Regions from separate parts of the Pantoea sp. Lu_F5_004 genome, predicted to be linked through region 2. Evidence: riboswitches for the same ligand, from Rfam matches in the RefSeq annotation. Region 2 holds a riboswitch; each other region holds the start of a gene.

Region 1 (2,195 bases), 2.0 Mb from region 2:
CCTGTTTTGCCCACTCGACCGAAACGGTCAGTAAGGTCCAGAGGATCAGGCTGTTAAACACCAGCACCAGCGCCACCGGGGGCAGGGCTTCTGGTCCCAGCAGTACCGTGGCCACTGGGATCCCCAGCATCACGTTATTGGAAAAGATGCCGCCCAGCGCAAAAACCGACGCCGCTACGCCATCCAGATTAAACAGCCTTGTTGCCAGCAGTCGCCCCACGATAAACACCAGCAGGCAACTGCCGAAAAAGGCCAGCAACAGGCGCGCATCCACCGGCGGACTTTGCGAGAAGGTGCTCATCACCCGAAACAGCATGCAGGGCAGGGCAACGTTAAACACAAAGCGGTTCATCCCTTCGCTGATGCTGGCGGGCCATTTCCCGAGGCGCGTGAGGCAGTACCCCAGCAGGATCAGGATAAACAGCGGGGCTGACAGGTAAATTTGATGGCTTAAGCTTTCAAACAGCAGTGGCATAAAGAGAGTCTGGTCAGACGATGATTAGTTACCAGACTAACAAATTGCTAACTAACTGTTAACCTGAACTGTGTCCGGAATGACCGTAGCCGGGACGCTAACCTAACCAGCGGCGCGCCTGGTGATCGCTGATGTCGCGATAATAGACCCGGTGAATAATTTCGCCACAGCCTGTGCAGCGGGCGGAAATATAGGTGGAGAGGTACTGTCTGCCATTGGGTGCCACGGCACCCTTGCGTTCAATATTAATATCCTGCCATCGATGGCGGTGTGGAATAAGCGCTAAAAATCGCATCATACATCCTGAATAGTATGAAGTTCCGCTTCAGGAGTTTTCTAACCCCATGAAATAAAGTGTTTTTTACGATGATGCTGCAAGCAGGTTAATTATTATGGGGTAACCAGAGTCACTGCGGGAAATATTACCCATCCGGGTAATAAGCGGGACTACCTATAAAAAGGTATCTCGTTAACCCGCAGCATTAAGCCTTTTTTTGCACCCTCAGGCGTTGATCGGGATCATGTGAATTGTTTCAGCTCCGATTATTTCCCCGGCGGGAGTCGCTTGCTTTCGCTGCGCGGCTTGCCTATGCTGCAAGCCGTAACACGACTCGGGGTGCCGCTTTCCACACGGAAAGGGCTGAGAAAAACCCGCTGACCTGAACTGGATAATGCCAGCGTAGGGAAGTCTGATGCCTGACCGCATTCGCCTTCTTGTTCGCCGGTTGGGAGCTACGATGACACATCAATCTCAACACCTTTCTGCCGCGCACTTCGCGCCCATTCTGCACGCTTTCCGCCGCCAGTCACCACTGGTGCACTGTATGACCAATGACGTGGTCCAGAACTTCACCGCCAACGTGTTGCTGGCACTCCATGCCTCACCGGCGATGGTGATCGATGCCGCTGAGGCCGCCCAGTTCAGTAGCATGGCCGATGCACTGCTGATTAACGTGGGCACCTTAACCCGCGAGCGCCAGCAGGCGATGCAGGCTGCCGTCACCGCGGCTAATCAGGCGGGCACGCCCTGGACACTCGATCCGGTTGCCGTCGGCGCACTGACGCTGCGCAGTGACTTCTGCCAGCAATTGTTAAGCCAGCAACCGGCGGTAATTCGGGGTAATGCGTCAGAGATTCTGGCGCTGGCACAACAGGCCAGCGGCGGACGCGGTGTCGACACGCTGCATCAGGCGGATGCAGCACTCGGTGCGGGCCGGCAGCTCGCGAAAACCTGGAGCACGCTGGTAATCGTCACCGGTGAAGTGGACTACGCCACCGATGGTCAGCGACTCCTTGCTATACAAGGTGGAAACACCTTAATGACACGGGTAGTCGGGACCGGCTGCGCCCTCTCGGCAGTGGTGGCGGGGTTCAGTTCTCTGCCAGGCGATCGGCTCATGAATGTCGCGGCCGCCTGTCAGGTGATGGCGCTGGCGGGTGAAAAGGCGGCGGCACAGGCTGCCGGACCCGGCAGCTTTGCCACAGCGTTTATAGATGCACTCTGGACGCTGGAGGATAATCATGAAGCGTATTAACGCTCTGACGATTGCGGGTACCGATCCCAGCGGCGGCGCTGGTATTCAGGCCGATCTGAAAACCTTCTCGGCTCTGGGAGCCTATGGCACCAGCGTCATTACCGCGCTGGTGGCACAGAACACCTGCGGCGTGCAGTCGGTTTATCGCATTACGCCTGACTTTGTTGCCGCCCAGCTTGATTCAG
Region 2 (2,195 bases):
CCCATCCGCTCTTTTCCCATATCGAGCAGATCGACTCGCCCGCGCCCTGGACGCTGGATATCCGCTTAAGCCAGCCCGATGAAGGGTTGCCCTGGCTGCTGGGCAGCGTCAGTGCGATGATCCTGCCGCGCGAATGGCCGACGCTGCACGATTTTGCCCGCCAGCCGGTTGGCACCGGTCCTTACCGGGTGATCCGCAATCAGGAGAGTCAGCTGAAGATCGAGGCGTTTGATGACTATTTTGGTTTTCGCGCCCTGATTGATGATGTCTCTATCTGGGTATTGCCCGACATCAGCGATGAGCTGGTCTATGCCGGTGTCCGCCTGCAGGGCGACGGAGCCGATGAGATTCAGGAGGAGAGCCGTCTTGAAGAGGGATGCTACTATCTGCTGTTCGACCAGCGTTCAGAGCAGGGACGCAACGAGGCAGTCCGGCGCTGGGTCAGCTACCTGTTTAATCCTATCGCCCTGCTCAATCACGCCGGTGTCGGCTACCAGCGCTACTGGTTTCCGGCGTATGGCCTGCTGCCACGCTGGCATCACCGGCGCGACCTGACGCCAGTGGAAAAGCCGGCCGGCTTAACCCACCTGACGCTGACCTGGTACAGCCAGCACGTTGAGCATGAAGGCATCGCTAACGCGCTGCGTCCGCTGCTGGCAGAGCATGGCGTCACGCTGGAAACCCGCGAAATCAGCTACGAAAGCTGGTACCAGGGCGAAGCGGAAAGTGACATCTGGCTTGGCAGCGTGAACTTTACCCTGCCGCTGAATTACTCTCTGTTTGCGCAGCTTTATGAGATCCCGTTGCTGCATCACTGTCTGCCGATCGACTGGCACAGCGATGCGGCTCGCTGGCGCGAGAAAACGCTGCCGCTGGCTGAATGGAGTAAACAGTTAGTCGAAGAAGCGGGTCTTCATCCGCTGTTTCACCACTGGCTGCTGCTTGAAGGTCAGCGCAGCATGCGCGGCGTTCGGATGAATACGCTGGGCTGGTTTGATTTTAAATCCGCCTGGTTCGCGCCACCCGCGCTGTGAGGCTTTCGCCCCGGCGCTGAAATGACTAGAATGTGACGTTCTCAACGGGGTGCCGCCTGCCACCAGCAAGCAGCTGAGAGATACCCGTCGAACCTGATTCGGTTAATACCGACGTAGGGATTTGGGAGGCCTCTGTGCTCAGATCCTTTGCGACTCATCCCCTATTCTCCTGAAGGAGCGCAAAGTGTTAAACAAAGTTCTGCCGGTGCTGCTGTTACTCTCCGCCCCCGTTCTGGCGGCTAAGCCGGTTCTCACGGTCTACACCTACGACTCCTTCTCCGCTGACTGGGGCCCTGGCCCGGCGGTTAAAAAAGCCTTCGAGGCGCAGTGCAACTGCGAACTGAAATTCGTCACGCTGGAAGATGGCGTGTCGCTGCTGAACCGCGTGCGCATGGAAGGGAAAAACAGCAAAGCCGATCTGGTTCTGGGGCTGGATAACAATCTGGTACAGGCGGCACAGAAAACCGGTCTGTTTGCCGAAAGTCAGGTCGATGCCTCGAAATTAAAACTGCCCGGCGGCTGGCACAACACCACCTTCGTGCCGTTTGATTATGGCTACTTCGCGTTTGTCTATGACAAAACCCGGCTGAAGAATCCGCCAAAAAGCCTGAAAGAGCTGGTCGACAGCCCGGAGAAGTGGCGGGTGATCTACGAAGATCCCCGTACCAGCACCCCCGGCTTAGGTCTGCTGTTGTGGATGCAGAAAGTCTATGGCGATCAGGCACCGCAGGCGTGGCAAAAGCTGGCGCAGAAAACCGTGACGGTGACCAAAGGCTGGAGTGAAGCCTATGGCCTGTTCCTCAAGGGCGAAGGCGATCTGGTGCTGAGCTACACCACCTCACCGGCTTACCACATCATCGAAGAGAAAAAGGAGAACTATGCCGCCGCGCCGTTTGCAGAGGGCCACTATCTGCAGGTTGAAGTTGCCGCGCAGTTAGCCAGCAGCAAACAGCCAGCGCTGGCACAGCAGTTTATGAAGTTTATGGTGTCACCCGACTTCCAGCGCACTATCCCGACCGGTAACTGGATGTACCCGGTAATCGACACGCCGCTGCCTGCCGGTTTTAGCGCGCTCACTGTGCCCTCCACCGCCCTGCAGTTCTCGCCGGAAGAGGTTGCCAGCCAGCGTTCAGGCTGGATCAGCCAGTGGCAACGCGCCGT
Region 3 (2,195 bases), on a different replicon from region 2:
CGCCGTCGTCACCGCCTCTTTCACCGTGTGGCAGCCCGCCGTATTCGGCAGAATACGTTTGTTGAGCTGTTGCAGCAGCGTGCGGAAAGCGCCGCCTTCACTGCCTTCCCGCCGCAGGCTGACGGTAATAATCTCCGCGCCAGACGCGTTGATCGCCTGATGCAGAATGTCCGGTGACGGATAACCGGCCGTGCCAAGCAGAAATCGGGATTGCGGAGTAAATTGATAGAACATGGTTAACCTCCCTGCATCGGTGACAGGATTTCGAGCTGGTTGCCCGCCTCAAGTTGCTGGCTGGTATAGCGGCTACGCGGTACAAACTCCCCGTTCAGCGCGGTGGCGACGGTCCGCGGATCGATCTGCTGCTCCGCCATAAGCTCCGCCAGCGTCGTTGCGCTGGTTTCAATCGTGCGTCCATTCAGTTCAACGCGCATGAGTTATCTCCTGAGTCAGTTGCAGCATAAGTTTTTCAGCCATGATCGGGGCCAGCAAAAAGCCGTGGCGGTAGAGGCCGTTAAGTGAGAAACGGCCATTTTCGTAGCGGACTTCCGGCAGGTTCTGCCGGTAAGCAGGACGCAGACCGGTGCCGCTCTCCACGATCCGCGCTTCGGCCAGCGCCGGATGCAGGCTGTAAGCGGCGCTGAGCAATTCCATCATCGCCCTGGCGCTGATCGGGCTGCTGTCGTGGCTTTCCACCATGGTGGCACCCAGCATGAAGTGGCCTCCGGCGCGCGGCACCAGATAGCAGGGAAAGCGCGGGTGCAGCAGCCGTACAGGACGGGAGAGTTGTACGTCAGATGTGTGCAGGATCACCATTTCGCCCCGCACGGCGCGCAGGGCTGGCTGCCGATCGGTGGCGTGGATGCCACGGCAGTCGATGATTTTGCCGCCGGGTTTACCACTGTGAAAGGGGACGCCAGCCTGTTGCAGTTTGTCGCACAGTTGCTGCAAGGCGCGGCGCGGATCGAGATGCGCCTCTGCGGCGAAAAACAGGCCGCGGGCAAAGCGGTTTTCCAGCGCGGGTTCAATGTCACCGGGTGAAACCCACTGATGCTGCTGCGTCATGCTGGCGAAGCGCGTCAGTTCACGGCTGTCACGCGGCGGAGCAACCACCAGCGTGCCCTGCTGTTCCACGCCATCAACGCGTTTCGCCCACCAGCTGGCCGCGTGCTGGCCCCATTCGATCACCTGTGGCGGTGCGCTTTCTGCTTCACACCAGGGCGCGAGCATGCCGCCCGCCCAGTGCGAGGCCGCACGGCAGTCAGGCTGAGTAATAACTTCGACCGTTTCTCCCCGCTCCAGCAGCAGCGTGGCGACACAAAGCCCGGCAACGCCGCTGCCGAGCACCGACCAGCGGCTCATGGTATCCACCGGACAGGAAAAGAAAGATTCAGGATGAGATTTTTCAATTTGGCCTCGTTATCAGTTAACGAAGACCCGTGATACAGAGGGAAAAGGCAGGAACGTCGCGAATGCGCCCCTGCGGCAAGTATCTGATGAGATACCCGTCTTCCTACGCCAGTATCAACTGGGTCAGGTTCTAAGGGTCGCTAAGCCGCGCGGTGCGCTATTAGCCTCTCAGTCTCTCTGGCGAGACTCCCCTGACGGATTTAGTTGTAAGTTAAGCAGACAGCTTCGTCAAGCAGACTGCATAGAACCGGGTCAGAAAATCGGACTTAACCGGCAGAACCGAAATGCCAGTCAGTTGCGGTTGCCAGCGTCACAAAGGGTCCCGCCAGCGTCTGGTTGTGATGCGCAATAATCTTCTCCGCAGAGAGGTGGGGATTATCGACGGTGGTGTGCGCATCGGAAATCAGTACGACGCTAAAACCCAGCTCCGGGGCTGCCCGACAGGTGGTATCAACACAGAACTCCGTTTTCATCCCCGCAATCACCAGTTGTTTAATGCCCTTTTGCCTCAGCTGAAGCTGCAGGCCAGTATCCCTGAAACAGCTGGGATATCTTTTGGTGAAGACGACATCACTCTGCGGGTTAACCTGCAATTCCGGGATCAGGCGCGTCAGCGGGCTTTGCTCGTTAAAAGGGGAATCATCCGGGCCGATATGGCGTGCAAAAAAGAGAGGGACGGCAGAATCCCGGGCTTTAGTAATGAGAAGTGAGATGTTCGACAAAATCGAATTTGCGGCAAAGGGAGCCTCGGGACCATTAAAAAGGCCCTGCTGCATGTCGATAAT
Region 4 (2,195 bases), 480 kb from region 2:
TCACAAATCAGCCAGACTTTTTCGCCCTGCCACTCACCGATGGTCCGGGCTTTACTGCCGGTCAAACCAAATTTTTCGGCGTTTCCGTGGGGTAAATCACCTTGTGGCAACCAAAGTTTCTGTTCATGGCTGACAATCCACCATCCAGCGTCTACGCTTGAGATTTCGCATTGCATTTATTTCGTCATCCTTAGCGTCAACTCGCACGCTGAAGTCCTGATGTTAAGTGTGTAGATAAACAACTATAACTCACATGGAGTTAGATATGCTTAACCAGTTAGACGTCCTGGCTGAACGCGTAGGTGGCAGTAATGAACTGGTCGATTCGTGGCTTGAAGCCCGTCGTCAGCTACTGGTGACCTATTATCACCTGGTCGGACTTAAACCAAACAAAGAGGCGCTGACGCGTCTTGATGAGCAGGCTCTGGACAACTTCTGTCACGGTCTGGTCGATTATCTTTCTGCGGGTCACTTCAGTATCTATGAACGCGTGATCAGTGAAATGAGTGGCGACAGCCCGATGATTGCCGCCGCACAGATCTATCCACCGCTGGAAGCCAATACTGAGCGTCTGATGCAGCTGTATGACGGCCACCTGCAGCAGGCGATCGACGACGAGAACTGCATGACCTTCCAGCAGGCACTCTCCGAAGTGGGTGAAGTGCTGGAAGCACGCTTTACGCTGGAAGATAAGCTGATTCAGCTGGCATGGGACAACCAGCTTGTCCCCCCGCCGGTAGCCAATGACAGCCATATCGCGCGTCCGGCTTAATCATCATCTCCGGCAAAGGGGTTGAGATTATCCCGTAGCCCTTTTATGCTGAACAGGTTCTGAGGAGAGTGCTCCAAAGAACCTTTTTTATTTTTGCTTTGAAATATAAGGTTTTTACGCCTGGCACTGTTATCAGACACCAGCGTAAAAACAGCTTCTTGTCGGAGTGCCCAGTTGGGCTGAGACCGTTAATTCGGGATCCGCGGAACCTGATCAGGTTAGAACCTGCGAAGGGAACAAGAGTAAATATTCTCTGTATGCCAGCATGCTTACGCTGTCTATACGGTTACTCCTTCCGAACTCCGGACAAGCATCGTTCCCCCTTAACAGGAAGATTGCTATGTCTGACCAAAAAACAACCCGTCGTGAACAGCGTGCCCAGGCGCAGGAATTTATCGATTCCCTGCAAAGCGGTAGTGCATTTCCCCAGTCCCGCCGCATCTGGATTACCGGCAGCCGCGAGGATATCCGCGTTCCCATGCGTGAAATCGTGCTAAACCCGACCCACATCGGCGGCAGCAAAGAACAGCCTCTCTATGAGCAGAACGAAGCGGTACCGGTCTATGACACGGCGGGTGCCTATGGCGATCCCGCAGCACAGATCGATGTTCATCGTGGCCTGGAAAAGCTGCGCGCCCGCTGGATTGCTGAACGCGACGACAGCGAATTTCTCGAACAGAACAGCTCGGGTTATACCCAGCAGCGGCTGGCTGACGAGGGACTGGATCATCTGCGCTTCGATCAACTCCCGACACCGCGCCGTGCCCGCGCAGGCTGCTGCGTCACGCAATTGCACTATGCCCGTCAGGGGATCATCACCCCGGAAATGGAATTTATCGCACTGCGGGAAAACATGGGCCGTGAGCGAATCCGCAGTGAGGTATTGCTGCAACAGCATCCCGGCCACAGTTTTGGCGCGCATCTGCCAGCCAGTATCACGCCCGAGTTTGTGCGTCAGGAGGTCGCTGCCGGACGCGCCATCATCCCTGCCAATATCAATCACCCTGAATCGGAGCCGATGATCATTGGCCGCAACTTTCTGGTTAAGGTCAACGCCAACATCGGTAACTCGGCGGTGACCTCTTCTATTGAGGAAGAGGTGGAAAAACTGGTCTGGTCGACTCGCTGGGGTGCCGATACGGTGATGGATCTCTCTACCGGTCGTTATATTCATGAAACGCGCGAATGGATTTTGCGAAACAGCCCGGTGCCAATCGGTACAGTGCCGATTTATCAGGCACTGGAAAAAGTGAATGGCGTGGCCGAGGCGCTGAACTGGGAAATATTCCGCGATACGCTGCTTGAGCAGGCGGAACAGGGTGTCGATTACTTCACTATCCACGCTGGCGTGCTGCTGCGTTATGTCCCGATGACGGCGAAACGTCTGACCGGGATTGTATCGCGGGGTGGATCTATCATGGCG

What was found. A riboswitch is a leader RNA that binds a small molecule or an ion and turns the genes downstream of it on or off. The one in region 2 is predicted to bind thiamine pyrophosphate.
Region 1: linked by a shared signal. The riboswitch ahead of thiM (hydroxyethylthiazole kinase) and the one ahead of thiB (thiamine ABC transporter substrate binding subunit) in region 2 are both predicted to bind thiamine pyrophosphate.
Region 3: linked by a shared signal. The riboswitch ahead of ACR8BN_RS21055 (FAD-dependent oxidoreductase) and the one ahead of thiB (thiamine ABC transporter substrate binding subunit) in region 2 are both predicted to bind thiamine pyrophosphate.
Region 4: linked by a shared signal. The riboswitch ahead of thiC (phosphomethylpyrimidine synthase ThiC) and the one ahead of thiB (thiamine ABC transporter substrate binding subunit) in region 2 are both predicted to bind thiamine pyrophosphate.

Annotation. Positions count from the first base shown of each region.
Region 1 covers NZ_CP194946.1:1,444,105-1,446,299, forward strand. The annotation lists gene ACR8BN_RS06715 (AEC family transporter) at 1-475, opposite strand, end outside; gene ACR8BN_RS06720 (hypothetical protein) at 573-770, opposite strand; TPP riboswitch at 1,078-1,178, shown strand; gene thiM (hydroxyethylthiazole kinase) at 1,213-2,010, shown strand; gene thiD (bifunctional hydroxymethylpyrimidine kinase/phosphomethylpyrimidine kinase) at 1,997-2,195, shown strand, end outside.
Region 2 covers NZ_CP194946.1:3,417,584-3,419,778, forward strand. The annotation lists gene sgrR (HTH-type transcriptional regulator SgrR) at 1-1,034, shown strand, start outside; TPP riboswitch at 1,070-1,172, shown strand; gene thiB (thiamine ABC transporter substrate binding subunit) at 1,219-2,195, shown strand, end outside; gene thiP (thiamine/thiamine pyrophosphate ABC transporter permease ThiP) at 2,181-2,195, shown strand, end outside.
Region 3 covers NZ_CP194947.1:444,415-446,609, forward strand. The annotation lists gene ACR8BN_RS21045 (thiazole synthase) at 1-234, opposite strand, end outside; gene thiS (sulfur carrier protein ThiS) at 237-434, opposite strand; gene ACR8BN_RS21055 (FAD-dependent oxidoreductase) at 424-1,362, opposite strand; TPP riboswitch at 1,494-1,613, opposite strand; gene ACR8BN_RS21060 (cysteine hydrolase family protein) at 1,677-2,195, opposite strand, start outside.
Region 4 covers NZ_CP194946.1:3,894,844-3,897,038, forward strand. The annotation lists gene nudC (NAD(+) diphosphatase) at 1-176, opposite strand, end outside; gene ACR8BN_RS18055 (Rsd/AlgQ family anti-sigma factor) at 266-772, shown strand; TPP riboswitch at 925-1,025, shown strand; gene thiC (phosphomethylpyrimidine synthase ThiC) at 1,113-2,195, shown strand, end outside.